DNA from 4 places in the Nocardioides seonyuensis genome. Region 3 is predicted to be linked to each of the others. Evidence: riboswitches for the same ligand, from Rfam matches in the RefSeq annotation. Region 3 holds a riboswitch; each other region holds the start of a gene.
The links. Region 3 has a riboswitch for cobalamin ahead of EXE58_RS14820 (ABC transporter substrate-binding protein). Riboswitches for the same ligand answer to the same signal wherever they lie in the genome.

Region 1 (5,740 bases), 400 kb from region 3:
TCGAGGAGCACCTCGACGTCGAGATGCTGCTGGCTCTGGCCCGTGACGGAGCGCCTGCTTCGCTGCCGGTGCTCACCGTCCCCACGCTCCCCCAGGAAGGTGCACGATGAAGGTCCTGCTGCTCGGTGGTACTGCGGAGGCGCGTGACCTGGCCCGGCTCCTGGTGGAGGCTCACGTGGACGTGACCTCGTCGCTCGCGGGGCGGGTGGCCCGCCCTCGCCTGCCGATGGGCCCGGTCCGCATCGGCGGGTTCGGCGGAGTCGCTGGGTTGCGGACGGCGCTCGCCGCCTTCGACCTGGTCGTGGACGCCACGCACCCGTTCGCGCGGGGCATGAGCGCCAACGCGGTCGAGGCCTGCACGGCCGAGCAGGTGCCACTGCTGCGGTTCGAGCGTCCCGGCTGGGAACGCGACCCCGCCTGGCGGTACGTCCGTACGCACGACGAGGCAGCGCAGGTGGCAGGAACGCTGGGGCAACGTCCCTTCCTGACCGTAGGCCGGCAGGAGCTGGCCCGGTTCGTTCCCGACCTGGGCGAGGCCTCGGTCCTGGCGCGGGTTGTCGATGCCCCCGACATGGAGCTCCCCGCGCGGTGGCGTCTGCTCACCAGCCGGGGGCCGTACACACTCGAGGGCGACCTCGAGGTCATGGCCGACCACGGCAGCGACGTCTTGGTCACCAAGGACTCCGGCGGGACGTACACGTGGCCGAAGATGCAGGCAGCGGCGCAGCTCGGCGTCCCCGTTGTGGTCGTGGAACGACCCGAGCCGGACCCCCGCGCGCAGGTCGTGCACGCCGTGGGCCCGGCTCTCGAGTGGGTGCTGTCGCACCGCTGAGTCAGGCGGTCGCCCTCGGGGTGGTGTCGACGCGTCCGAGCAGCCACGTGAGGGCCACGCCCATCGCCCCCCAAAGGGCGGCAAGGGTGAGGATCGAGGAGATCCGGAACTCCCACAGCACGTCGGCGGGGAAGTCACCGAGCTCGTTGACCGTCGGCATGGCGAGTGCCGCGACGGTGACCACGATGACGTAGGCGACTCCGGCAACGACGACACCGGTCCACACACCACGTGCGGCGGCGAGCCAGCGGCCCAGGAACACCGTTGCGACCATCGCGACGATCGAGATCAGCGCGAAGGTGAAGTAGTACGCGGTGCGCGACCCGATGGTGTCACCGCTGCCCACAGCCGGCGGAGCGGCCGGGTACTTCAGGAAGGGCACCAGCACGTAGGCAACGAAGCCGAGGGCAGTGACCAACGCGGTCGAACCGACGACCGTCAGTCGTCCCAGACGTCCAGCGACGGCGGCGGCGATGAGTGCGATGATCCCGCCCAGGGCGACGCCGACGGCGATCGTCGCGGTGGCCAGGCCCCAGGTCTTCTGGGTGGTGCGGGTGATGCCGCCCTCCTCCTCGCCGTGGGAGTGGGTATGGCCCTCCTCGCCGTCGGCGTGGGTGTGGCCCTCCTCGCCCTCGGCATGGGTGTGCGCCTCGTCCGCGGCGGGCTCGGCGGGAGCCTCCGCTGCCGCGGCCTCCTCCAGCCCAATGGCGGTGTCGATCGGCGGCTCGCCGACCGTGAAGGCCACGCCGAAGGCCACGAGGCCGGCGATGAGGCCCGCGAGCAGGCCGCGGACCAGGAAAGTACGTGCGTTCACTTGTGATTCCAGTTTCTGTGGTCGTCGAATGAGCCGTGCACGCAGCACGGCGCGCCTGACGCCCCAGCGCCGTAATGTGCGCAGGGGTCGGGAGGAAGACCGCCCTCAGGGACGGTCGGAGCTCAGCGGTGCTGACCCGGCGAGGGGGTCAGTGGCAGGGGTAGCCGAGCAGGTGACGACCGTCGTGGACCCACTCGTGGATCGCGGTGCCGGCGAAGACCGAGACGGCGCCTTGGTCGGTGCTTACGAAGAAGACGACCAGCACGGAGAGCAGGCCGACGAACAGCGCCCAGGGGGCGAGCTCGCGAAGGTCGACCGTCGGGATCTCGACGGCGGGAATGGCGTTGGCACCGGACAGCGGCGCGGCAACAGCGTGCGACATGTTTCCTCCTCAGGGTTCTGCGCCCTGGTGATGTGGGGATGGACGAACGCCCGGGTCTGACTTCACCGCCCGAGGACGGTGTCACAGCAGCGCGACTGTGCCGGACTCACACCGGCTTCCATGGCATTCGCTGGGGGCAGTCTACGCCGTTCGGGACCGCGTGCCGACCGCGACCCACCGGCTGGTACGTTGCCGGTGCCGTGGTGCACGGGAAGCCGGTGGAAGACCGGCGCGGCCCTCGCCACTGTGAGCGCGGAGTTCCGCGACCTCGCTGACGTTGCAGTGTCGGGACCACTGGGTGCATACCTGGGAAGGTCGGTCGCAGGACGTCGATGCGCGAGCCAGGAGACCGGCCACGGCGCGTTCACTTCCGCGAGGTGCCTGGAGAAGAGCCGATGACCACCCATGTCCTGGTGGGCACGTCGCCTGCCGACGCCGCCCGGCGCGCGGAGCTGGGGGCGCTAGCCGACAAGCTCGACGCCGAGCTCGCGTTCCTGCAGCTGGCCTCCCCCACGCTGGGAGACGTCCTCGAACGACTCGCGAGGAGCCGCGAGTCCGAGGTGGTGCTCGTCGGCGTCTCTGCCGGCCCGGGTGGCCCGGGAGTCTCCTGGCTGCGACGGGTCGCAGCCGACTGGTGGCGGGCGTTCGGCGACGGCGCGCCCCGGGTCAGAACGGCGCCCGCCTTCATGGAGGACACGTCGCAGTGGCGGGCCCTGGTCGAGCGAGCACGCCCGATCACCCACGGCGGTCCGGGACTGACGTCGGACGCGTGGGATGACGTCCCCGGGCACCGTCACCAGGTGTTCGTCTGCCGCGGGCCGCGCTGCACGGCCGCTGGTGCGGAGCATGCCTGGAGGGGAGTCGTTCTGGGGCTCATGGGCGCCGGTCTCGGTGACGACGACGTCCTGGTCACCCAGACCGGGTGCCAGTTCCCGTGCAACCGCGCTCCGGTGATCTCGGTCCAGCCGGACGACGTCTGGTACGGAAGCGTGGACGAGGAAGAGGCGGGCGCGATCGTCTCGCAGCACCTGGTGGCCGGGACTCCGGTGGAGCGGCTGCGGCTCCCCCGCCGTCGCAAGGCCTGAGGGTCGCGTTCGACGTCAGCCGGCTGGGCGTGCGCGGCCAGCACGCCACCGCCACGACGGCCGGCCGATGACCGCCGCGAGCACAGCCGTCACGGCGGCGGCCGCGGCGCCGACACGTGTCGCCAGGTCCGTGGCCCTCGGGATGTCCCCGGGGGCAGGCGGGAGCCCGTCGCCCATCGTGGGACGGTGCTCGACGCGTTCGCCGTACCTGTTCGTACCGCCCAGCACGATCTCCAGCGCACCGGCGAAGGCTGACTCCACGACGCCGCCGTTCGGGCTGGGGTGACCGGCTGCGTCCCGCCTCCAGACCCGCCAGGCGTCCCGTGCCTGTGAGGGCACTGCGACCAGCACGGCGAGACCCGCCAGTCGCGAACCGGGGAGGTTGAGCAGGTCGTCGAGCCGCGCAGACGCCCAGCCGAAGTTCTGGTGACGCTCGCTGCGGTACCCCACCATCGCGTCCAGGGTGTTCGAGGCACGGTGGGCCAGCAGGCCCGGCACCCCTCCCACAGCGCCCCAGACCAGCGGGGCCGTGACGGCGTCCGAGGTGTTCTCGGCGACCGACTCGACCACCGCCCGGGCAATCTGCTGCGGCGAGAGCGAGCTCGTGTCACGTCCCACCAGGTAGGTGAGCCGGTGGCGTGCGCTGTCGAGGTCGCCCTCGGCCAGGAACCGGTGCACCGCCAGGGCTTCACGCTCGAGGCTGCGTCCGCCCAGAACGGTCCAGGTTGCAGCGGCTGTGACCGCGGCGTGCAGCACGGGCCAACCCCGCGTGCCCCGCTCGAGTCCGACCCCGAACGCCGCGCACCCACCCACGAGGAGCGAGGTGTACAGCACCCCGCGGCCCCGCGAGTTGTCGTACAGACGCCGTTCGAGGCGGGCGGCGAGGGCGCCGAAGCCGGCCACAGGGTGACCGCGGCGTGGGTCCCCCAGAAGCCGGTCGGCGGCGAACCCGAGCAGGAGTCCCGCGGCTCGCGTCGCCCCGCGCGGACGGATCATGCGCCGATCGCGGCCGGTGCACCGGCCCGTACGTCGTCGAGGGCACGGAGCAGGTCGGCGACCGTCTCGGGCGGCCGCACCGCGATCCTGACCCATTCGCCGTCGAGTCCCGGGAATGTGTCGGCGCGACGCACCGCCACACCGTGCTCCCGCAGCGTCTCCCGGGTGCCACGGCCCAGCCGCGCCAGCACGAAGGAGGTCTGGGATCCCACGACCTCGTACCCGCGTCCGGTGAGGGCGTCGACGAGGTGGGCACGCCACTGCGCGATGCGTTCGGCGCGCCGAACCGCCTCCATCGTCGCCTCGCCCGAGCAGCAGGCCACCGCGGCCGTGATCGCCGGCGCGGAGACCGACCACGGCACCTGCCGGGCGGCGAGCGCGGCGACGGCGCGGTCGTTGCCGAGCACGTAGCCGGCCCGGATCCCGGGAATGGACCAGTGCTTGGTGAGGCTGCGTACGACCAGGAGCCCGCGGCGCCGGTCGGTGGCGAGCGAGTGGCCGGTGTCGGTCACGGCGTCCATGAACGCCTCGTCGACCACGACGACACGTTTGGGTCGGCGCAGCCTGAGGATCTCCTCGGCCGGGTGGAGCACGCCGGTGGGGTTGGTCGGGTTACCCACGACCACCAGGTCGGCGTCCTCGGGCACGGCCGACGCGTCGAGGCGGTAACCGTCCTCGGGCCGGCAGTGGACGACGGTGACCTGGAGGCCGGCGCGTTCGAGCGCGGCGTGGGGCTCGGTGAACTGGGGGTGCACCACCACGGGGCACCGCCACGGCTTCCACCGGGCGATCAGCTCGAACGCCTCGGCGGCCCCCGAGGTCACGAGCACCTCGTCGGCCCGTCGGTGGTGGAGCTCGGCGATCGTGTCACGGGCCGGGGTCACGTCCGGGTACGTGGTCGACTGCTCGATGCCGTCACGCAACGCGGCCTCCAGCCACGAGGGCCTGGGTTCGGGGTAGACGTTGACGGCGAAGTCGATCAGGCCGCGTCCGGTCTCGACGTCACCGTGGTGGAGCAGCGGGTCCGCGACGGGCCCGTACGGCTGCGGGCCGGGCACCGCCTGGGGGCGGGCCGTGGGGGCGGTGACCGGGGTGGCGCGGGCCGCCGCGTGCGCGAGCCGTTCGGCCATCACCGGGTGACCGGCCCAGTGGGTGTGGAGGTAGGAGGCGTGGAGCGTGGGGGTGGCCACACCGATCAGCTCACCGTCGACCTCCCACGCGGGGGGCCAGCCGCGGGCGGGGGCCGTCAGGGTGGTGCGGTGGAACTCGTGCCCGCGGACGCGTTCACCGGCGCGGGTGAGCAGGTTGTCCCCGGCGGCGACGGCTTCGGGGTACCGCAGGGTCAGGCGGCGTGACATCGTCGCGCCGGTGCCGATCACGCCGGCCATGCTGGAGCCGTCGAGGTCGTCGAGGAGGTAGAGCAGGCCGGCGCACTCGGCGACCGTCGGGAGACCGCCCCGCACGGCGTCGCGCACGTGGTCGAGCAGGGCCCGGTTCCGGGCCAGCTGCTGCACGTGCACCTCGGGGAACCCGCCGCCGAGCAGCAGCGCCCGAGTCCCCTCGGGGAGCGAGCGGTCACGGAGGGGGTCGAACGTGACGACCGTGCACCCGGCGGCCCGCAGCAGCTCCTC
Region 2 (5,740 bases), 400 kb from region 3:
TGACGAGGTCGGCCACCTCGATCAGCTCGGGCGCGGCGCGGCGCCCGGTGATGACGACGTGCTGCTTCGCTGGGCGCTCACGCAGGGTGGTGACGACGTCGTCGAGGTCGACCCAGCCCCAGGCGATGGGGTACGTGAACTCGTCGAGGACGTAGAGGTCGTGCGTCTCGGCGGCGAGACGGCGCTTGATCTCCTGCCACCCTTCGGCTGCGGCGCGGGCGTGGTCCTCGGCGTCGCCCTGCTTCTTCGTCCAGGACCAGCCGGCGCCCATCTTGTGCCACTCGACGGGGCCGCCTTCGCCGGTCTCCTCGTGGAGACGGCCGAGCCGTTCGAGGACGGTCTGCTCGCCGATGCGCCACTTGGCGGACTTCACGAACTGGAAGACACCGATGTTCCAGCCCTGGTTCCACGCCCGGATGGAGAGCCCGAAGGCGGCGGTGGACTTCCCCTTGCCGTCCCCGGTGTGGACCATCAGCAGCGGGCGGTTGCGGCGCTGGCGGGTGGTGAGTCCGTCATTGGGGACGGTGAGCGGCTGGCCCTGGGGCATCAGATGACCTCTTCGAGTACGGGGGTGTCCGTGGCCGCGAACGCGGCGACGTGACCGATGACGGTGATGGCGGGCGGCTCGACATGGGCGGCCCGTGCCGCGATGTCGGCAACCGTGGCGCCGACGACCTGCTGGTCCGGGTGGCCTCCGCGGGCGACGACCGCGGCCGGGGTGGCGGGGTCGAGGCCGTTGGCGACCAACGCGGCGGTGATCGCAGACAGGGTGGCGACCCCCATGAGGACGACGAGCGTGGTGCCGGAGCGAGCCAGCGCCTCGAAGTCGAGGGTCGAGTCAGGATGACCGGGCGGGACGTGGCCAGAGATCACGCTGAAGCCCTGGACGAGTCCGCGGTGGGTGACAGGGATCCCGCCCAGTGCCGGGACGGCGACCGACGAGGTGACGCCGGGGATCACGCGTACGGACACCTCTGCCTGGGCGCAGGCCTCGAGCTCTTCCATGCCTCGTCCGAAGACGAACCCGTCGCCACCCTTGAGCCGTACGACGCGGCGCCCCGCGCGGGCGTGCTGGACGAGCAGGGCGTTGATGCTCTCCTGCGGGGTGAAGGCTTCACGTGGGAGCTTGCCGACGTCCACGATCTCAGCGTCGGACGGTGCCCAGCCCAACGCCTCGGAGGGGGCGAGGTGGTCGACCAGCAGCACGTCGGCCTGTTCGACGGCGGCGCGGCCAGCCACGGTCATCAGTCCGGCCTCGCCGGGGCCGCCGCCGACCAGCGCCACGGTGCCGGGGAGCAGGGGCGCGAGGGTGCCGGTCGAGGTGTGGGTCACGGTTCGGGTCGCGGTGCTCATCAGGCCACCCGTCCGTTCACGACGTCGACGAGGCCGGTGGCGCTGACGCGGGCCATGGGCACGTGCTCAGCTTCGAGGTGGCCTGCGAGGATGCGGGCGAGCCCGAGTCGCAGCGGTCCTTCCTCGCAGTCGACGACCACCCCGGGGACACCCAGCGCTGCCAGGTGCGCGGCGGCCTGCCGGGAGCGTGCCACGGCGTCGGTTCCTGCGGTGGCCCGGCCGTCGGTGACGACGACGAGCAGGGGGCGCAGGCGTGCATCGCGGAGCCGCTCCCGCCGGACGACGTCCGCCGCGGTGAGCAGCCCTGCGGCGAGCGGGGTGCGTCCCCCGGCGGGGAGGTCGTCGAGCAGGGCGACCGCCACCTCGATGGAGCCGGTGGGCGGCAGCGTGAGCTCGGCGTCGGTGCCGCGGAAGGAGACGAGCGCGACCTTGTCACGGCGTCGGTAGGCGTCGGTGAGCAGCGAGAGGATCGCGGCCTTCACCTGCGTCATCCGTTTGCGGGCGGCCATCGAGCCGGAAGCGTCGACGCAGAACAGGAGCAGGTTGGCTTCGCGGCCTTCGCGCACGGCGGTGCGCAGGTCGCTGGCGTGCAGGGTGAAGCGGCCCTCTGCCGTACGGGCGGTGTCGGAGGTGGCGTGGCGTTCGGCGGCGGCGCGCAGGGTCTCGACGAGGTGCAGGGCACCGGCTCCGTGGCCGGGTCGGGCCCCGACGCGGCGGCCGGTGTCGCCCAGGGCACGGCTGCGTCGGCCGGGGGTGCCGTGGCCGAGGCCGCCGACGGTGAAGAGGCGGGGTCGGTACGCGTCGCCGGACTTCACGGTGGTGGAGGTGCCGTCGCCGGTGGGCTGGGGTTGCTGGGGCGCGGGCGGCAGGATGGCGGCGATGTCGTCGGACGCTGCGCCTTGGGCGGGGTCCGGGTCGGTCGGCGTGGTGTCACCGGGGGCCGGGTCGGTGCTGTCGGTGTCACCGGGCTCGATGTCGGCAGGGGCCTCGGTGGGGCTCTCGTCAGAGGCGTCGGTGGCGTCGTCCGCCGGCGTGGGCCCCTCGGGCTCGGGCGGCTCGGGCAGGTCGTCGTCGCCGAGGATCTCGTCGAGCAGCTTCTCGTCGAGGCCGGGTGCGTCGAACGGGTTGCGGCGGCGTCGGTGCGGCAGGGCGAGCAAGGCGGCGGCGCGGATGTCGGCGCGGGTCACGAACCGGCGTCCGGCCCAGGCGGCGTGGGCGACGGCGGTGCGGGCGGTGACGATGTCGGCGCGCAGCCCGTCGACCTCGAACGCGGCGCACACTTCGGCGACCTTGAGCAGGGCCGCGTCCCCCAGGGTGACGTCGTCGATCCGGGCGCGTGCCTCGGCGATGCGGCGGGTGAGCTCGGCCTGCTGGGTGGCGTAGGTGGCGACGAAGGCGGCGGGGTCGCGGTCGAAGGCGAGGCGTCGGCGTACGACGTCGACGCGCAGGGCGGGGTCGCGGGGTGCCGCGACTTCGACGGTGAGCCCGAATCGGTCGAGCAGCTGGGGGCGCAGCTCGCCCTCTTCGGGGTTCATGGTGCCGATGAGGACGAACCGGGCGCTGTGGCCGATGGAGACGCCGTCGCGTTCGACGGTCACCTGGCCGGTGGCGGCGGCGTCGAGGAGCAGGTCGACGAGGTGGTCGTGGAGCAGGTTGACCTCGTCGACGTAGAGCACGCCGCGGTGGGCGCGGGCGAGCAGGCCGGGCTCGAACTCGACGGAGCCGGCGGTGAGCGCCTTCTCGAGGTTGAGCGAGCCGAGCACGCGGTCCTCGGTGGCGCCGACGGGCAGCTCGACGAGGCGTACGGGGCGGCTGACCACCGGGCCGCGGGCGGCGCCGGGGTCGGTGCTGAGGTCGGGCGAGGTGGCGTTGGTGTCGTGCGGGTCGGTGGAGAACCGGTCGCCGTCGTGCACGTCGATCCAGGGCAGCACGTCGGCGAGTGCTCGGACCGTGGTCGACTTGGCGCTGCCCTTCTCGCCGCGTACGAGGACGCCACCGATCTCGGGGCTGATCGAGGTAAGGACGAGGGCGAGGCCCATGTCGTCGAGACCGGAGGTGGTCGTGGGGTCGTACCCGCAGCCGACGACGGCAGAAAATGGATACTTCTGTGGCACGTTGAGGCTCCCGCTCGTAGGCCATGGATTGGCTCACGCGAGGCCGGTCTTCGGACTTGTCGAGTCACTCCTGACGGAGTGCTCGACTCACCGCAGCGGGCCTGTGCCGGACTCTCACCGGCTTCCCAGATTCTCCCCGTTGCTCGTCCCCACCGTTTCCGATGGCTGGGGCGCGGGGGCACCTCACGTGTTGGGCTGACGATAGCCTCCCGACTCGTGGATGACTTGACTCCCCCTCCTCGTGGACACCTCGTGACCGTGGTGGGAGTGGGGGCCGACGGGTCTCTCCAGCCGGCCGCGGAGAGGCTCCTACGGGAGGCAGACGTGGTCCTCGGCGGCCGACGCCACCTCGCCCTCGTGGCCCCGGTGCCGGGGCAGGAACGACGCCCGTGGCCCTCGCCGCTCGCGCCTTCCCTACCGGCTCTGCTCGACGAGCTGCGCGGTCGCCAGTTGGTCGCGCTGGCGTCCGGTGACCCGATGGTCTCGGGCATCGGCACGACGCTCGTACGCGCTCTTGGCGCCGAGGCCGTCCGGGTCCTCCCTTCGATCTCCTCCGTGGCCCTGGCACGCGCACGGATGCGCTGGTCGGCCGAGGAGTCGGTGGTCGTGACGCTGGTCGGACGACACGAGGCACGGGTGCTGCGGGAGGTCGCTCCGGGGCGACGGATCCTGGTCCTCACGTCCGGGTCGCCGACAGCCACGTTCGTGGGCCGGTTGCTGACCGAGACGGGCCATCCGGACGCTGTCATCACGGTGCTCGGGAACCTCGGGAGCGACGCCGAGTCGCGGTCGGTGAAGACCGCCCGGGAATGGGCCCAGACACCGGCGAGCGATGTCCCTGCGCTGCACGTCCTGGCCATCGAGGTCCCCGCGGACGCCGCGGGGTGGCGCTCGTCGTGGGTGGCAGGCTTGCCCGACGAGGCCTTCGAGAACGATGGGCAGCTCACCAAGCGCGACCTTCGGGCCTCGGCCCTGGCTCGTCTCTCCCCCGCGCCCGGTCAGCACCTGTGGGACGTCGGTGCAGGCGCCGGCTCGGTGGGCATCGAGTGGATGCGCTCACACTCCACCTGCCGTACGACCGCGGTCGAGGCGGATCCCGTGCGCGCCGCCCGGGTGGCACGCAACGCGACGCGTCTCGGCGTGCCCGACCTCCGTGTGGTGGAAGGTCCCGCCCCTGACGCGCTCGCCGGCCTCGAGCCTCCGCACGCGATCTTCATCGGCGGCGGAGCCACGCGCCCCGGCGTCCTCGACGCGTGCCTGGCGGCGCTGCGTCCGGGCGGACGCCTGGTCGTGCACGGTGTGACGCTCGAGACGGAGTCGCTCCTCGCCGACGCATACCGGACGCACGGCGGCGAGCTCACCCGCCTCGCCGTGGAGACGACGCACCCCGTTGGCAGATTCACCGGATGGACGCCGCTGCGGACCGTGACGCAGTGGAGCCTGCGCCTCTGAGCCCCTCGGAGGCGTCTTGCAGGAGACCGTGGTCTACAACGGTCGCTTCGTGAGCCTGTCCCGCTCACGGCTGTACAGGTACGACTCCCCTCCTGCGAGGGCAGGCGCCTCAGCCAGCGTGCGTCCGACCAAGATGACAGCCGCCTGTCGTAGCCCGGCCCCCTCCACCTGATCGGCAATGGTGTCGACGGTTCCGCGCAACACCAACTCCTCCGGCTGGCTGGCCCGGTACACGACCACCACCGGGCAGTCTCCCCCGACGACCGGTTCGAGCTCGGCCATCAGGGTCCGGGTCCGAGTGATCGCCAGGTGCAACACCAGGGTTGCGCCGGTGGCGGCGAACTGGGTCAGCGACTCCCCGTCTCCCATCGGGGTAGACCTTGCTTGAGTCCGGGTCAGCACCACCGATTGCGCCACCAGCGGCACCGTCAGCTCGCTGCCCACCCGGGCCGCCGCCGCCGCGTACGCGGCGACGCCGGGCGTGACCTGCCAGGTGACCCCGGCAGCGTCCAGCCGGCTCGTCTGCTCGTGCAGGGCGGAGTACAGGGACGGGTCGCCGGAGGTGAGGCGCACGACCTGGTGGCCCGCGTTGAAGGCGTCGACGAGGTGCGCGGAGATCTGGTCGAGGTCCAGGTCCTGGGTGTCGACCAGGGTCGCCTGCGGACCGCAGTGGGATAGGACCTCGGGGTCCAGGTAGGTCCCGGGGTAGAGCACGAGGTCCGCCTTCGCGAGCAGCCGCGTCGCCCGCACGGTCAACAGATCGGCAGCTCCGGGGCCGGCTCCGACGAAGTGGACGGTCATCGCACGAACCTCGGCGTCCA
Region 3 (5,740 bases):
ATAGCCGATCAGCCCCGACGTCGGCCCCGCCGTGCCGCACGCGGTCTGTTCGAGCAACGCCGCGTCCCGCTGCTCCTGGGTCGAGTCGCGCCAGATCCAGTCCGGCACCTTGAGGGCCTGGCAACGACACTTGTTGGCGCCGCTCGCCGCGAAGACAGCCTCGACGTCCTCGACCGCAGCACGGTTGGCCGGGAGCCAGCTGAACTCAGGCATGCAGGGACGCTGGCACGCCTGGGCCCCCGCTGTCCACGGTCCGGCCCGTGAGGATCAGGCGGGGCCGCCCGCCTCGCTGTCGGCGGCGAGGGCCTCGACGTCGACCTCCTGGCCGTCGGAGATCTGCTGGGCGACGGAGTCGCGCTGCTCGTCGGTGAGGGTGACGCCGGCCTCCTGGAGGCCGCGGTCGAGCTCCTCGTGGATGGTGCCGTCGGTGGCGGTCTCCTGCCACGACGTCACCCGGTCGACCACGGCACGGAGGGCGGTGATGCGGGCGTCCTGCTGGTTCATCTCAGACATGGGCGCTACGTACCCAGCAGCCCCGGCCGCCATACGGCTCGACGCGTCAGAAGCCCAGCTTGCGGAGCTGGCGCGGGTCGCGCTGCCAGTCCTTGGCGATCTTGACGTGGAGGTCGAGGTAGACCGGCGTGCCCAGGAAGGCCTCGATCTGGAGGCGAGCAGCCTTGCCGACGTCGCGCAGGCGAGAGCCCTTGTGGCCGATGATGATGCCCTTCTGGCTGTCCCGCTCGACGTAGAGGTTGGCGTGGATGTCGAGCAGCGGCTTGTCCGCCGGCCGGCCCTCGCGGGGGTTCATCTCCTCGATGAGCACGGCGATGGAGTGGGGGAGCTCGTCGCGCACGCCCTCGAGCGCCGCCTCGCGGATGAACTCCGCGACGATGGCCTCCTCCGGCGCGTCCGTGAGGTCGCCGTCGGGGTAGAGCGGAGGTCCCTCGGGCATCAGGGCGAGCAACAGGTCGGCGAGCAGCTGGACCTGGTCGCCAGACACTGCCGAGACGGGCACGATCTCGGCCCACTCGGTGTCGGTCTCCCGCCCGAGCTCGGCGATCGAGACGAGGTGCTCGGCGAGCTGCTCGGGAGTCGCGAGGTCGGTCTTGGTCGCGATCGCGATCTTGGTGGTACGACGCACCTTGGCCAGCTCGTTGACGATGAACCGGTCACCGGGCCCGACCTTCTCGTTCGCCGGGAAGCACACGGCGACGACGTCGACCTCGGCCCAGGTCGTCGTGACCAGGTCGTTGAGGCGCTCCCCGAGGAGGGTGCGGGGACGGTGGAGTCCGGGAGTGTCCACGAGGATGAGCTGCCCGTCGGCGCGATGGACGATCCCGCGCACGACGGTGCGCGTCGTCTGTGGCTTGGACGACGTGATGACGATCTTGCTGCCCACGAGGGCGTTGGTCAGCGTGGACTTCCCGGCGTTGGGGCGCCCCACGAAGCTGGCGAAGCCGCTGCGGAAGCCCTCGGGTCGCGTGCCGTAGACGGGGCCGGCGGGGGCCACCCCGCTGACGTCGAAGTCGCGGTCGTGCTCGCTCATCAGGTGGTCTCCCGTGCTGCGTCGTAGTCGGCCCAGATCTGCTCGTCGGTCTTGCCTGCTGCCTTGCCCGCTCGCCAGATCGGCCCCGGGTCGACTGCCCGCGGCTGACGACCGGCCGTGGCGCGCCAGTAGCCCATCACGTCGTAGTGGGAGCTCGGCAGCCTGACCTCGCGCATCAGGTGCTTGCGGATCGCTCGCATCTGCGCCGACTCCCCCGCCATCCAGAAGTAGCCGGGGCCCAAGGGCCACTCCAGCGACTCGACGGCCTCGGCGAGCGCGCTCTGGCCGGGAGCCGGCGGCGACAGCCACGCCACGTCGGGACCGGACGGCAGGTAGCCGGTCATGTCGTCGGAGACCTCCGCGAGGATCCGCGTCGGCAGGTCGGGATGGGCCTCGGCGACACGGGCCATCGCCGGCATCGCCGTGAGGTCCCCCACCATGAGGAGCCACTCGGCGTCGGCAGGCAGGTCGAAGGACGCCTTCGGCTCCGTGATGGTCACCGCGTCACCGACGCAGTCACGCATCGCCCACTCCGTCACGAGCCCGACGTCGTGCACGACCACGTCGAGGGTGACCTCGCCCCCGGCGAACGAGCGCACGGTGTAGTAGCGGCTCTGGAACTGCCCGGGCACCACGAGTCCGACCCACTCGTCGGGCACCCCCGTCGAGGTGAAGGCCTCCGTGCCGTCGGGCTGCTCGAGCTCGAGCACCAGCCTGACGAGGTGGTCCGACAGCGACTCACGGCGTCGTACGGTCGCCTCGTATCGCGCTGCGCGGGTGCTCACACCGGCAAGGCTAGCCGCGCGGCTCCTCGGTCCAGCCCCCGTGCCCGACCGCAGACGCTGTTCGCTAGAGTACGTGCGCCCTCCCAGGAGGGCGCCACGGCGCTCAGTGAAGTCCGGTGAGAAACCGGCGCTGTCCCGCAACTGTGAAGCCGGCCCCGATCGATGTCTGGGGCCGGACGAGCCAGGTCACCTGACTCCGTGGTCCACGCAACTCGCCTCGGACGAAGGTGAGTCGTGCAGGCGGGACCACCTGGTTTCGGCGGCCGACTTCTCTCGTCCTCCGCACGAAACCGGAGGAACACCATGTCCCATCACCTCGCGGCGCGCTCAGGCGCACTGCTCCTCGCTGCCTCGCTGCTCGCGGCATGCGGCCAGGCCGACGCCGGGGACGGCTCGGCCGACCGGCCCAGCAGCGACCAGACCACCGACGCCAGCTTCCCGGTGACCGTCGCGTCCGGGCAGGAAGGCGACCTCACCGAGATCACGGTCGACGCCCGACCGGAGTCGATCGTCTCCCTGAGCCCGACCGCCACCGAGATGCTGTGGGCCGTCGGTGCAGGCGACCAGGTGGTCGCCGTGGACGACCAGTCCGACCACCCCGAGGGCGTCCCGTCCACGAAGCTCTCCGGCTACGAGCCCAACGTCGAGGCGATCCTCGGCCACGCGCCCGACCTGGTGATCTCCGCCGGCGACAGCGGCGACCTGGTCGCCGGCCTGGAGGACGCCGGGGTGCCCACCCTCCTGCTCCCGTCGGCGAGCGACCTCGACGAGGCCTACGCCCAGATCGAACGCGTGGGCGCCGCGACCGGTCACGTCGCCGAGGCGGCGCAGGTGGTCGCGGAGACCCAGCAGGGCGTCGAGGAGGCGGTGGCCTCCGCCCCGGACGTGTCGGGGCTGACCTACTTCCACGAGCTCTCCCCCGACCTCTACACCGCCAGCAGCGGCACCTTCATCGGCGAGGTGTACGGCCTGTTCGGTCTGGAGAACATCGCCGACGCGGCTGCCAAGGACGGCGACCTCTACCCGAAGCTCTCGGCCGAGTACGTCGTCTCGGCCGACCCCGACTTCGTGCTGCTGGCCGACTCCGAGTGCTGTGACATCCACCCCGAGGACGTCGCCGAGCGCGCCGGCTGGAAGGGGCTCGACGCCGTCGAGAACGGCGGGATCATCGAGCTCGACGAGGACGTGACGAGCCGCTGGGGACCTCGGGTCGTGGAGTTCGCCGAGACCATCGCCGCGCTCGTCTCCGAGCACGCGCCAGCGAACTGACCCGTGGGTGACCTCGCCGTGACGGCGGTCGCCAGCCCCCCTCGGCTGCGGGTCCCCGGCTTCGTCGCCGCCAGCGCTGTCGCGCTGGCGGCGGCGCTGGCCGGTGCTCTCGTCGGTCCCGCGGGCCTGACGTCGCGGGGCGTCCTCGCCGAGCTCGTCGACGCCCTCCCGCTGGTGTCAGTCGACTCGGGGCTGACTCCCACGCAGCAGGCGATCCTCTGGCAGATCCGACTGCCGCGTGTGGTGCTCGGCGCCCTGGTGGGAGCCACCCTGGCGAGCGCCGGCGCCGCCTACCAGGGCGCGTTCCGCAACCCCTTGGCCGACCCCTACCTGCTGGGCGTGTCCAGCGGCGCGGGCCTGGGCGCCACGCTCGGCATCGTGTCGGGCGGCAGCCTTGGTCCGTTCGACATCCCCCTGCTCGCGTTCGGTGGCGGCCTGCTCGGCGTCGCGGCGACGTACGTCCTCGGCAGCAGCGTGGGCGGCGAGGGCGGGGCGGTCGCGATCGTGCTCGCCGGAGTCGCCGTGGCGGCCTTCTTCAACGCCCTGCAGAGCTTCGTCCAGCAGCGGTACGACGACTCACTGCTGGCGGTGTACTCCTGGATGATGGGCCGTCTCAGCACGGACGGGTGGTCCGACGTGCTGCTCGTGCTGCCCTACGTGCTCGTCTCGTGCGGCGTCATCCTGCTGCACCGTCGCGCCCTCGACGTGCTTGCCGTCGGCGACGTCGAGGCCGCCAGCCTGGGCATCGACCCCGCTCGGGTGCGCCTGGTCCTCGTCCTGGCAGCGACCCTGGGCACTGCCGCCGTGGTCAGCGTCAGCGGCCTCATCGGGTTCGTCGGCGTCGTCGTCCCGCACGCGGTCCGCCTGCTCTTCGGGGCATCGCACCGCACCCTCGTCCCGATGGCCCTCCTGCTCGGTGCAGCCTTCGTGGTGCTCTCGGACATCGCCGCCCGCTCGGCCCTGGCTCCTGCGGAGGTGCCGATCGGGGTCGTCACCGCGGTCGTCGGCGCGCCCTTCTTCCTCGTCGTGCTCCGCCGCAACCGGGCGGCAGCATGAGCACGGTGGTCGAGGTGCGGGCCGTCTCGGTGAGCAGGTCCGGGCGCCGCGTGCTGCAGGACGTCGACCTGGACCTCGCCGCCGGCGAGTGGCTGGCAGTGGTCGGACCCAACGGGGCCGGGAAGACCAGCCTCCTCCACGCCCTGGCCGGCCTGGTGCGGGCCGGGGGCCGGTTGCGGGTGGCAGGCCTGGACCCGGGGTCGACCTCGCGCCGACGGATGTCCCGGGTCGTCGCGCTGATGCCCCAGCAGCCCGTCGTGCCCGAGGGCTTCAGCGTGCGCGAGCTGGTCGCACTGGGTCGGACTCCACACCGCAGCCGCTGGGGATCGGAGACGGCCCGCGACCGGGACCTCGTGGAGCACCTGCTCGTCCGCCTCCACCTCACCGACCTGGCCGGACGTCCCGCCGCGACCCTCTCCGGGGGCGAGCTGCAACGAGTGGTCCTCGGCCGCGCACTGGCCCAGGAACCCCGGGTCCTGCTGCTCGACGAGCCCACGAGCGCCCTCGACCTCGGCCACCAGCAGGACGTCCTCGACCTGGTGGCCGGCCTTCAGCGCGAGCAGGATCTCGCTGTCGTCGCCGCCATGCACGACCTCACCCTCGCGGGCCACTACGCCGACCGCATGGTCCTGCTCGAGCAGGGTCGGGTGGTCGTGGACGCCCGGCCCGGCGAGGTGCTGGCCGAACCCCTCCTCCGTGGCGTGTACGACGCCCGGGTCGAGGTGGTCCCACGCCCGAGCGGTCCTGCCGTGATCCCGGTCGGCTCCGGTGCATGAGCATCCTGGTCGCCTGGGGCCTCGACGCCACGCTCGCCGAACCGCCACTGCGCCTCCACCCGGTCGCCTGGGCCGGGCGCTACCTCGCTGCCGCAGGGGACGTCGTACCCGCGTCACCACCGGCCAGGGCACTGCTCGCCGGCGGGGCCGCGTGGGTGGCCGGCGCCGCCGTGACGCTCGGTGCAGCGCTCGCGGCAGAGTCCGTGATCGGCAGGCTCCCCCCCTGCGCTGCGGCCCCTGGCACGCGGGACCGCACTGTGGCCGATGCTCTCGGTCCGGCTCCTCCTGACCGAGGTGGCCGCCGTGGA
Region 4 (5,740 bases), 410 kb from region 3:
CTGTGGTGACATGCACGGGGGCGCCCACCGGGTGCAGCACGATCCGATGGCGGGCCGCCAGCAGCTGGGGAGCGCTGATGCCGGGCACGACGTCCCAGGTGAGACCGGCCAGGCGGGGATCGGCCGCCATGCCCTCGACGACGCGCAGTGTCGAGTCGTACAGCGACGGGTCACCCCAGACGAGGAAGGTGGGGCGTCCGCCGCGTGCGGCCACGACGTCGGCGAATGCCGCGACCCGTGCGGCGTGCCAGTTCCGTACGGCGGCGGAGTAGTCGGCGGGGTCGTCCCGGTCACGCTCCGGGTCCGGCACCTCGACCAGCTCGACCTCGAACTCCTCGCAGATCGCACGCCGCACCCGCAGCAGCTCGTCGTCCTCGTGCTTGCGGACGGCGAGCACGTAGTCGGTGTCCAGCAGGGCGCGGACGGCGTCCCGGGTCAGGTGGTCGGGTCCCGTGCCGAAGCTGACGACGTGCAGGTGGGCACTCACGCCTCGTCCTCCAGGTCCCCCTCGACCTCGAGGTACACCTTCTGCAGCTGCGACAGCGTCTCCGGGTCGGGGTCGGCCCACAGGCCACGCTCGGCGGCCTCGTGCAGCCGCTCGACGATGCCGCGCAGGGCCCACGGGTTCGACGTACGCAGGAACGCCTGGTTGGTCTCGTCCAGCACGTACGAGCTGGCCAGCGACTCGTACATCCAGTCGTGCACGACACCCGCCGTGGCGTCGAACCCGAACAGGTAGTCGACGGTGGCCGCGAGCTCGAAGGCTCCCTTGTAGCCGTGTCGCTGCATCGCCCCGATCCAGCGGGGGTTGACCACGCGAGCCCGGAAGACGCGGTTCGTCTCCTCCTGCAGCGAACGCGTCCTGACGGCGTCGGGGGAGGTCGAGTCGCCGACGTAGGCCTTCGGGTCGGAGCCGGTGAGAGCCCGCACCGTGGCCACCATGCCGCCGTGGTACTGGAAGTAGTCGTCGGAGTCCGCGATGTCGTGCTCAGTGCTGTCGACGTTCTTCGCAGCCACCCTGATCCGCCGGTACGCGGTGCGCATGTCCTCGGCCGCGGCGACTCCGTCCAGCCCCCGTCCGTACGCGAAACCGCCCCACGCGGTGTACACCTCGGCCAGGTCGTTGTCGTCGCGCCACGAGCCCGACTCGACCACCTGGAGGATGCCCGCCCCGTACGAGCCGGGCTTGGAGCCGAAGATGCGGGTCGTGGCCCGGCGCTCGTCCCCATGCTCAGCCACGTCGGCGCGGCTGTGGGCGCGGACGAAGTTCATCTCGTCCGGCTCGTCCAGGGCAGCGACCAGCTGCACCGCGTCGTCCAGCATCGCCACCACGTGCGGGAAGGCGTCACGGAAGAAGCCCGAGATGCGGACGGTGACGTCGATGCGCGGCCGGCCGAGCTCGGCCAGGTCGATCACCTGCAGGTTGTTCACCCGGCGGGACATGTCGTCCCACTCGGGCCGTACGCCGAGCAGCGCGAGCACCTCGGCCACGTCGTCACCCGAGGTACGCATCGCGCTGGTGCCCCACACCGACAGGCCCACCGAGCTCGGGTACTCGCCGGTCTCGTCCAGGTAGCGCTCCACGAGGGAATCGGCCATCGCCTGACCGGTCTGCCAGGCCAGGCGCGAGGGGATGGCGCGGGGATCGACGGTGTAGAAGTTGCGGCCGGTCGGCAGCACGTTGACCAGACCGCGCAGCGGCGAGCCGGACGGGCCGGCAGGCACGTAGCCGCCCTCGAGGGCGTGCAGCAGCACGTCCATCTCGTCGGTCGTGCTGGCCAGGCGCGGCACCACCTCGGTGGCGGCGAAGCTCAGTGCCGCCCGCACGTCGGCGTCCTCGTGGAGCTGGGGCACCACCGTGGGGTCCCAGTGCGCTGCTGCCAAGGCCTCCACGAGACGTCGTGCCTCGGCCTCGAAGGCGTCCACCTCGGCGGTCGAGGCGCCGTCGGAGAGGCCGAGTGCTGCCCGGAGCCCGGAGACGGCGTTGCCCACCCCGCCCCAGACCTGCGAGGCGCGCAGCACCGCGAGGACCAGGTTCACCAGCGCCTCGTCGGAGGGCGCCTGACCCAGGATGTGCAGGCCGTCGCGGATCTGGACGTCCTTGATCTCGCACAGCCACCCGTCGACGTGCAGCAGGAAGTCGTCGAACTCCTCGTCGCCGGGGCGCTCGTCGAGGCCGAGGTCCCGGTGCAGCTCGGCGGCCTTCATCAGCTGCCAGATCTCGCCACGGATGGCGGGTAGCTTGGCCGGGTCCATCGAAGCGATGTTGCCGTACTCGTCCAGCAGCTGCTCGAGCCGGGCGATGTCGCCGTACGTCTCGGCGCGCGCCATCGGCGGGATCAGGTGGTCGACGATGGTGGCGTGGGCGCGTCGCTTCGCCTGTGCCCCCTCGCCGGGGTCGTTGACGAGGAACGGGTAGAAGAGGGGCAGGTTGCCCAGCACCGCGTCGGTGCCGCACTCGGCGGAGAGCGCCGCGTTCTTGCCCGGCAGCCACTCCAGGGAACCGTGCTTGCCGACGTGCACGATGGCGTTCGCACCGAACCCGCCGGACTCCGGGGACTCCTCCAGCCACCGGTAGGCCGCCATGTAATGGTGGGTCGGGGCGAGGTCGGGGTCGTGGTAGATCGCCACGGGGTTCTCGCCGAAGCCGCGGGGCGGCTGGATCATGATGACCACGTTGCCGGCGACGAGCGTGGCGATCACGATCTCACCGGCGTCGTTGACGAAGAGGGAACCGGGAGCCTCGCCCCACGCCTCGGTCATGGAGTCGCGCAGGGCCTGCGGCAGGTGGGCGGTCCAGCGGCGGTACTGCTCGGCGTCGATGCGCACGTGCGCGTCGGTGAGCTGTCCGGACGTCAGCCACTCCTCGTCCTGCCCACCCGCGGCGATCATCGCGTGGATCAGTGCGTCGCCCGCCTGGGTGTCTTCCTCGAGGTCGAGGCCCGGTACGGCGTCGGGGCCGCCCAGGTCGTACCCGGCGTCACGGAGCCGTCGGAGCAGACGGATCGTGGAGACCGGGGTGTCGAGCCCGACGGCGTTGCCGATCCGGGAGTGTTTGGTCGGGTACGCCGACAGGACGAGTGCGACCTTCTTCTCCGCGTTCGGGACGTGGCGCAGTCGCGCGTGGTTGACCGCGATGGCGGCCACGCGGGTGCAACGCTCCGAGTCGGCGACGTAGCGCGGGAGACCTTCGTCGTCGATCTCCTTAAAGGAGAACGGTGCGGTGATGATGCGCCCGTCGAACTCCGGAATGGCGATCTGGTTCGCGGAGTCGAGGGGCGTCACGCCGTCGTCGTTGGCTTCCCACTCCTCACGGCTGCTGGTCAGGCACAGTCCCTGCAGGACGGGGATGTCGAGGGCGGCGACGCGCTCGACGTCCCAGGCTTCGTCGTCGCCACCGGCACTGACTGAGGCCGGGACGCTGCCGCCGGCGGCCAGGACGGTCACCACGACGGCATCGAGCTCGCCGAGAGCGTCGAAGAGCTCGTCGGGCGCACTGCGCAGCGAGCCGGCGAAGATGGGCACGCCCACGGCCTGGCCGGTGGCGTCGACGGCGTCCGCCAGGGCGTGCGCGAAGGCGGTGTTCCCGCTGGCTTGGTGGGCGCGGTAGTAGAGGATGCCGACCTTCGGCAGTGAGGGGTCGGACGATGCGCCTCGCTCGGCGAAGCCCCATGACGGCACGACCGTCGGGGGCTCGAAGCCTTCGCCGGTGAGCAGGACGGTGTCGGAGAGGAACGCGTGCATCTGGGCCAGGTTCGCGGGCCCGCCCTCGGCCAGGTAGCGGTGCGCCTCGGTCGCGACGCCGATCGGGACCGTGCTGAGCTCCATCAGCTCGGCGCTGGGCTGCTGCTCACCGCCGAGGACGACCAGCGGTGTGCCGGCGGCGCGGACGGCCGCCAGTCCCTCCCACAGGTCGTGGGCCGAGCCCAGCTGACGTACGACGACGAGGTCGGCGCCCTCGAGGACCGCATCCAGCTCGCTGCTCGTGCTGCGCGACGGGTTGGCGAGCGCGAAGCTCGCACCGCTGGCCCGGGCCGAGAGCAGGTCGGTGTCGGACGTGGAGAGCAGGCAGACGTGTGCGGACGCGGCCATGTGCCGGGTTCCTCCTCCGGGGTTCTCGCCCCGTGTAGCGGTCGGATTCACCCACGGCCAGTGTCTGGCTTCGAGCACGCGTGCTCGGTCACAGTGGCGGAACCGCCCCGGAGTCTCACCGGGTTCCTGCGCCGTGGATCTCCAGCAGCCTACGGGAGAATGGTGCGCGTGAAGCAGCCGGTCTACCTCCTGAGGCACGGAGAGTCGGAGTGGAAGGCGCGGGGCGTCACACAGGGACAGACGCCACATCCGCGGCTCACAAAACTCGGGCGTGCCCAGATGGCCGACGCCGCTGAAAGCCTCGCCCGACGACTGAGTTCCACAGCCGTGGTAGGAGTGACCTCGAGCGATCTCACTCGCGCGGTCGAAGGGGGCGAGGTCGTGGCGGCTCGTCTGCGAGCCAGCCACGCCGTCGACGAACGTCTTCGGGAACGGCACTTCGGCCTCTTCCAGGGGACGAGCCACCGGAGCACGGTGTCCTGGACCGGACGGGCCTCGGCTGTCGCGCTCGCCCACGGTGGTGTGGAGCCTCGAGCTGAGGTCATGCGAAGGACGTTGGCTGCCCTCGCCGACCTGGACCCGGCGATGACGCACGTCGTGGTGGCGCACGGCGAGCTGTTCCGCTCCCTGCCCGGGGGATCAACGGTGGGGGAGGTCGCCAACGGCCAGGTCCTCTTCTGGGACGGTCGGTCCGTCCAGCGGTTGTGACGTCGACGAGCGGGGGAGGGGGCGCGTGACGGCCGTCGGGGGCCACAAACCGGCTGACCTGTGATACGGGACTGGGGTCCAGATTCAGAGTCCTCGGTTCTCAGAAGGGTCGGAGGACGGGTGCCGGTTGCGACGTAGAGCTGCTGCGCTGGCCGTCCCGCCTCGGACTCATCGACGCGCTCTGCGGCGCCAACGATGACCTCATCGACGTATCTGCAAGCCTCGACCGCGGTGAGCGGCTCGCAACCGGTTGGACGCTCGTCGGCGGGCAACTGGTGCATCTGCACTGCGCCGAGCGCGGACAGTTTCCTTTCCGGCCGACCAACGACGCGGACACGGTGATCGACGTACGCGCCGACCCCAGGATGCTGGCCACGTTCACCGGTGTCCTGACCGACCTCGGGTTCGCTTCGGCAGGCATCTCGGCGGAGGGGCTCCAGCATCGTTGGGTCCGGGGCGACGCCTCGATCGACGTACTCCTGCCCGACGGCATCGGCGAGCGCGCGAGTCTGCGTCCTGGAGTCACGGGGAGTCCGACCCTCCCCACGGCCGGTGGGACGCAAGCGCTGCAGCGCAGCGAGACCGTCGCTGTGTCTGTCGCCGGTCGCGAAGGCTCCGTACGTCGCCCGAACCTTGTCGGCGCGCTCGTCGGCAAGGCCGCCGCGTTGAGCAATGCGGGCGACCTGGCCTCGGCCGCCACCGACGTGACTTCGTTGTCCTCGCCGGGTTGCTCACGGCTCGCGACTTCCGGCACGAGGAGCTCACGAAGAAGGATCGCCAGCGGCTGCGGGCAATGGTCGCCGCCGTCCAGAAGGACCGCGCCGTCCTGCTCGACGTCCCGGATGCCGAGTCCTCGCTCGACCGGCTCGTAATCGCGGGGGAGTTGTAGCCATCTCGCCGCTACGCTCGAGCGGAAACTGCGGCTCTTTGCGACTGTCGG

Region 1: another riboswitch for cobalamin. It lies ahead of EXE58_RS16770 ((2Fe-2S) ferredoxin domain-containing protein); the one in region 3 lies ahead of EXE58_RS14820 (ABC transporter substrate-binding protein).
Region 2: another riboswitch for cobalamin. It lies ahead of EXE58_RS20350 (VWA domain-containing protein); the one in region 3 lies ahead of EXE58_RS14820 (ABC transporter substrate-binding protein).
Region 4: another riboswitch for cobalamin. It lies ahead of cobN (cobaltochelatase subunit CobN); the one in region 3 lies ahead of EXE58_RS14820 (ABC transporter substrate-binding protein).

What each region holds. Positions count from the first base shown of each region.
Region 1 is NZ_CP038436.1:3,456,109-3,461,848, reverse strand. Features, by position in the region: gene EXE58_RS16790 (cobyric acid synthase) at 1-110, shown strand, start outside; gene EXE58_RS16785 (cobalt-precorrin-6A reductase) at 107-832, shown strand; gene EXE58_RS16780 (CbtA family protein) at 834-1,646, opposite strand; gene EXE58_RS16775 (CbtB domain-containing protein) at 1,795-2,028, opposite strand; cobalamin riboswitch at 2,213-2,400, shown strand; gene EXE58_RS16770 ((2Fe-2S) ferredoxin domain-containing protein) at 2,424-3,113, shown strand; gene EXE58_RS16765 (cobalamin biosynthesis protein) at 3,129-4,109, opposite strand; gene cobBC (bifunctional hydrogenobyrinic acid a,c-diamide synthase/histidinol phosphate aminotransferase CobBC) at 4,106-5,740, opposite strand, start outside.
Region 2 is NZ_CP038436.1:3,449,447-3,455,186, reverse strand. Features, by position in the region: gene cobO (cob(I)yrinic acid a,c-diamide adenosyltransferase) at 1-547, opposite strand, end outside; gene cobA (uroporphyrinogen-III C-methyltransferase) at 547-1,353, opposite strand; gene EXE58_RS20350 (VWA domain-containing protein) at 1,353-3,467, opposite strand; cobalamin riboswitch at 3,508-3,651, opposite strand; gene cbiE (precorrin-6y C5,15-methyltransferase (decarboxylating) subunit CbiE) at 3,684-4,919, shown strand; gene EXE58_RS16735 (cobalt-precorrin-4/precorrin-4 C(11)-methyltransferase) at 4,953-5,720, opposite strand; gene EXE58_RS16730 (precorrin-2 C(20)-methyltransferase) at 5,717-5,740, opposite strand, start outside.
Region 3 is NZ_CP038436.1:3,053,278-3,059,017, reverse strand. Features, by position in the region: gene EXE58_RS14840 (GNAT family N-acetyltransferase) at 1-213, opposite strand, end outside; gene EXE58_RS14835 (hypothetical protein) at 268-513, opposite strand; gene era (GTPase Era) at 560-1,546, opposite strand; gene EXE58_RS14825 (siderophore-interacting protein) at 1,546-2,331, opposite strand; cobalamin riboswitch at 2,386-2,540, shown strand; gene EXE58_RS14820 (ABC transporter substrate-binding protein) at 2,635-3,600, shown strand; gene EXE58_RS14815 (FecCD family ABC transporter permease) at 3,604-4,656, shown strand; gene EXE58_RS14810 (ABC transporter ATP-binding protein) at 4,653-5,432, shown strand; gene EXE58_RS19555 (cobalamin biosynthesis protein) at 5,429-5,740, shown strand, end outside; gene EXE58_RS14805 (CobD/CbiB family cobalamin biosynthesis protein) at 5,697-5,740, shown strand, end outside.
Region 4 is NZ_CP038436.1:3,463,498-3,469,237, forward strand. Features, by position in the region: gene cobF (precorrin-6A synthase (deacetylating)) at 1-487, opposite strand, end outside; gene cobN (cobaltochelatase subunit CobN) at 484-4,092, opposite strand; cobalamin riboswitch at 4,131-4,261, opposite strand; gene EXE58_RS16805 (histidine phosphatase family protein) at 4,252-4,800, shown strand; gene EXE58_RS19580 (hypothetical protein) at 5,528-5,689, shown strand.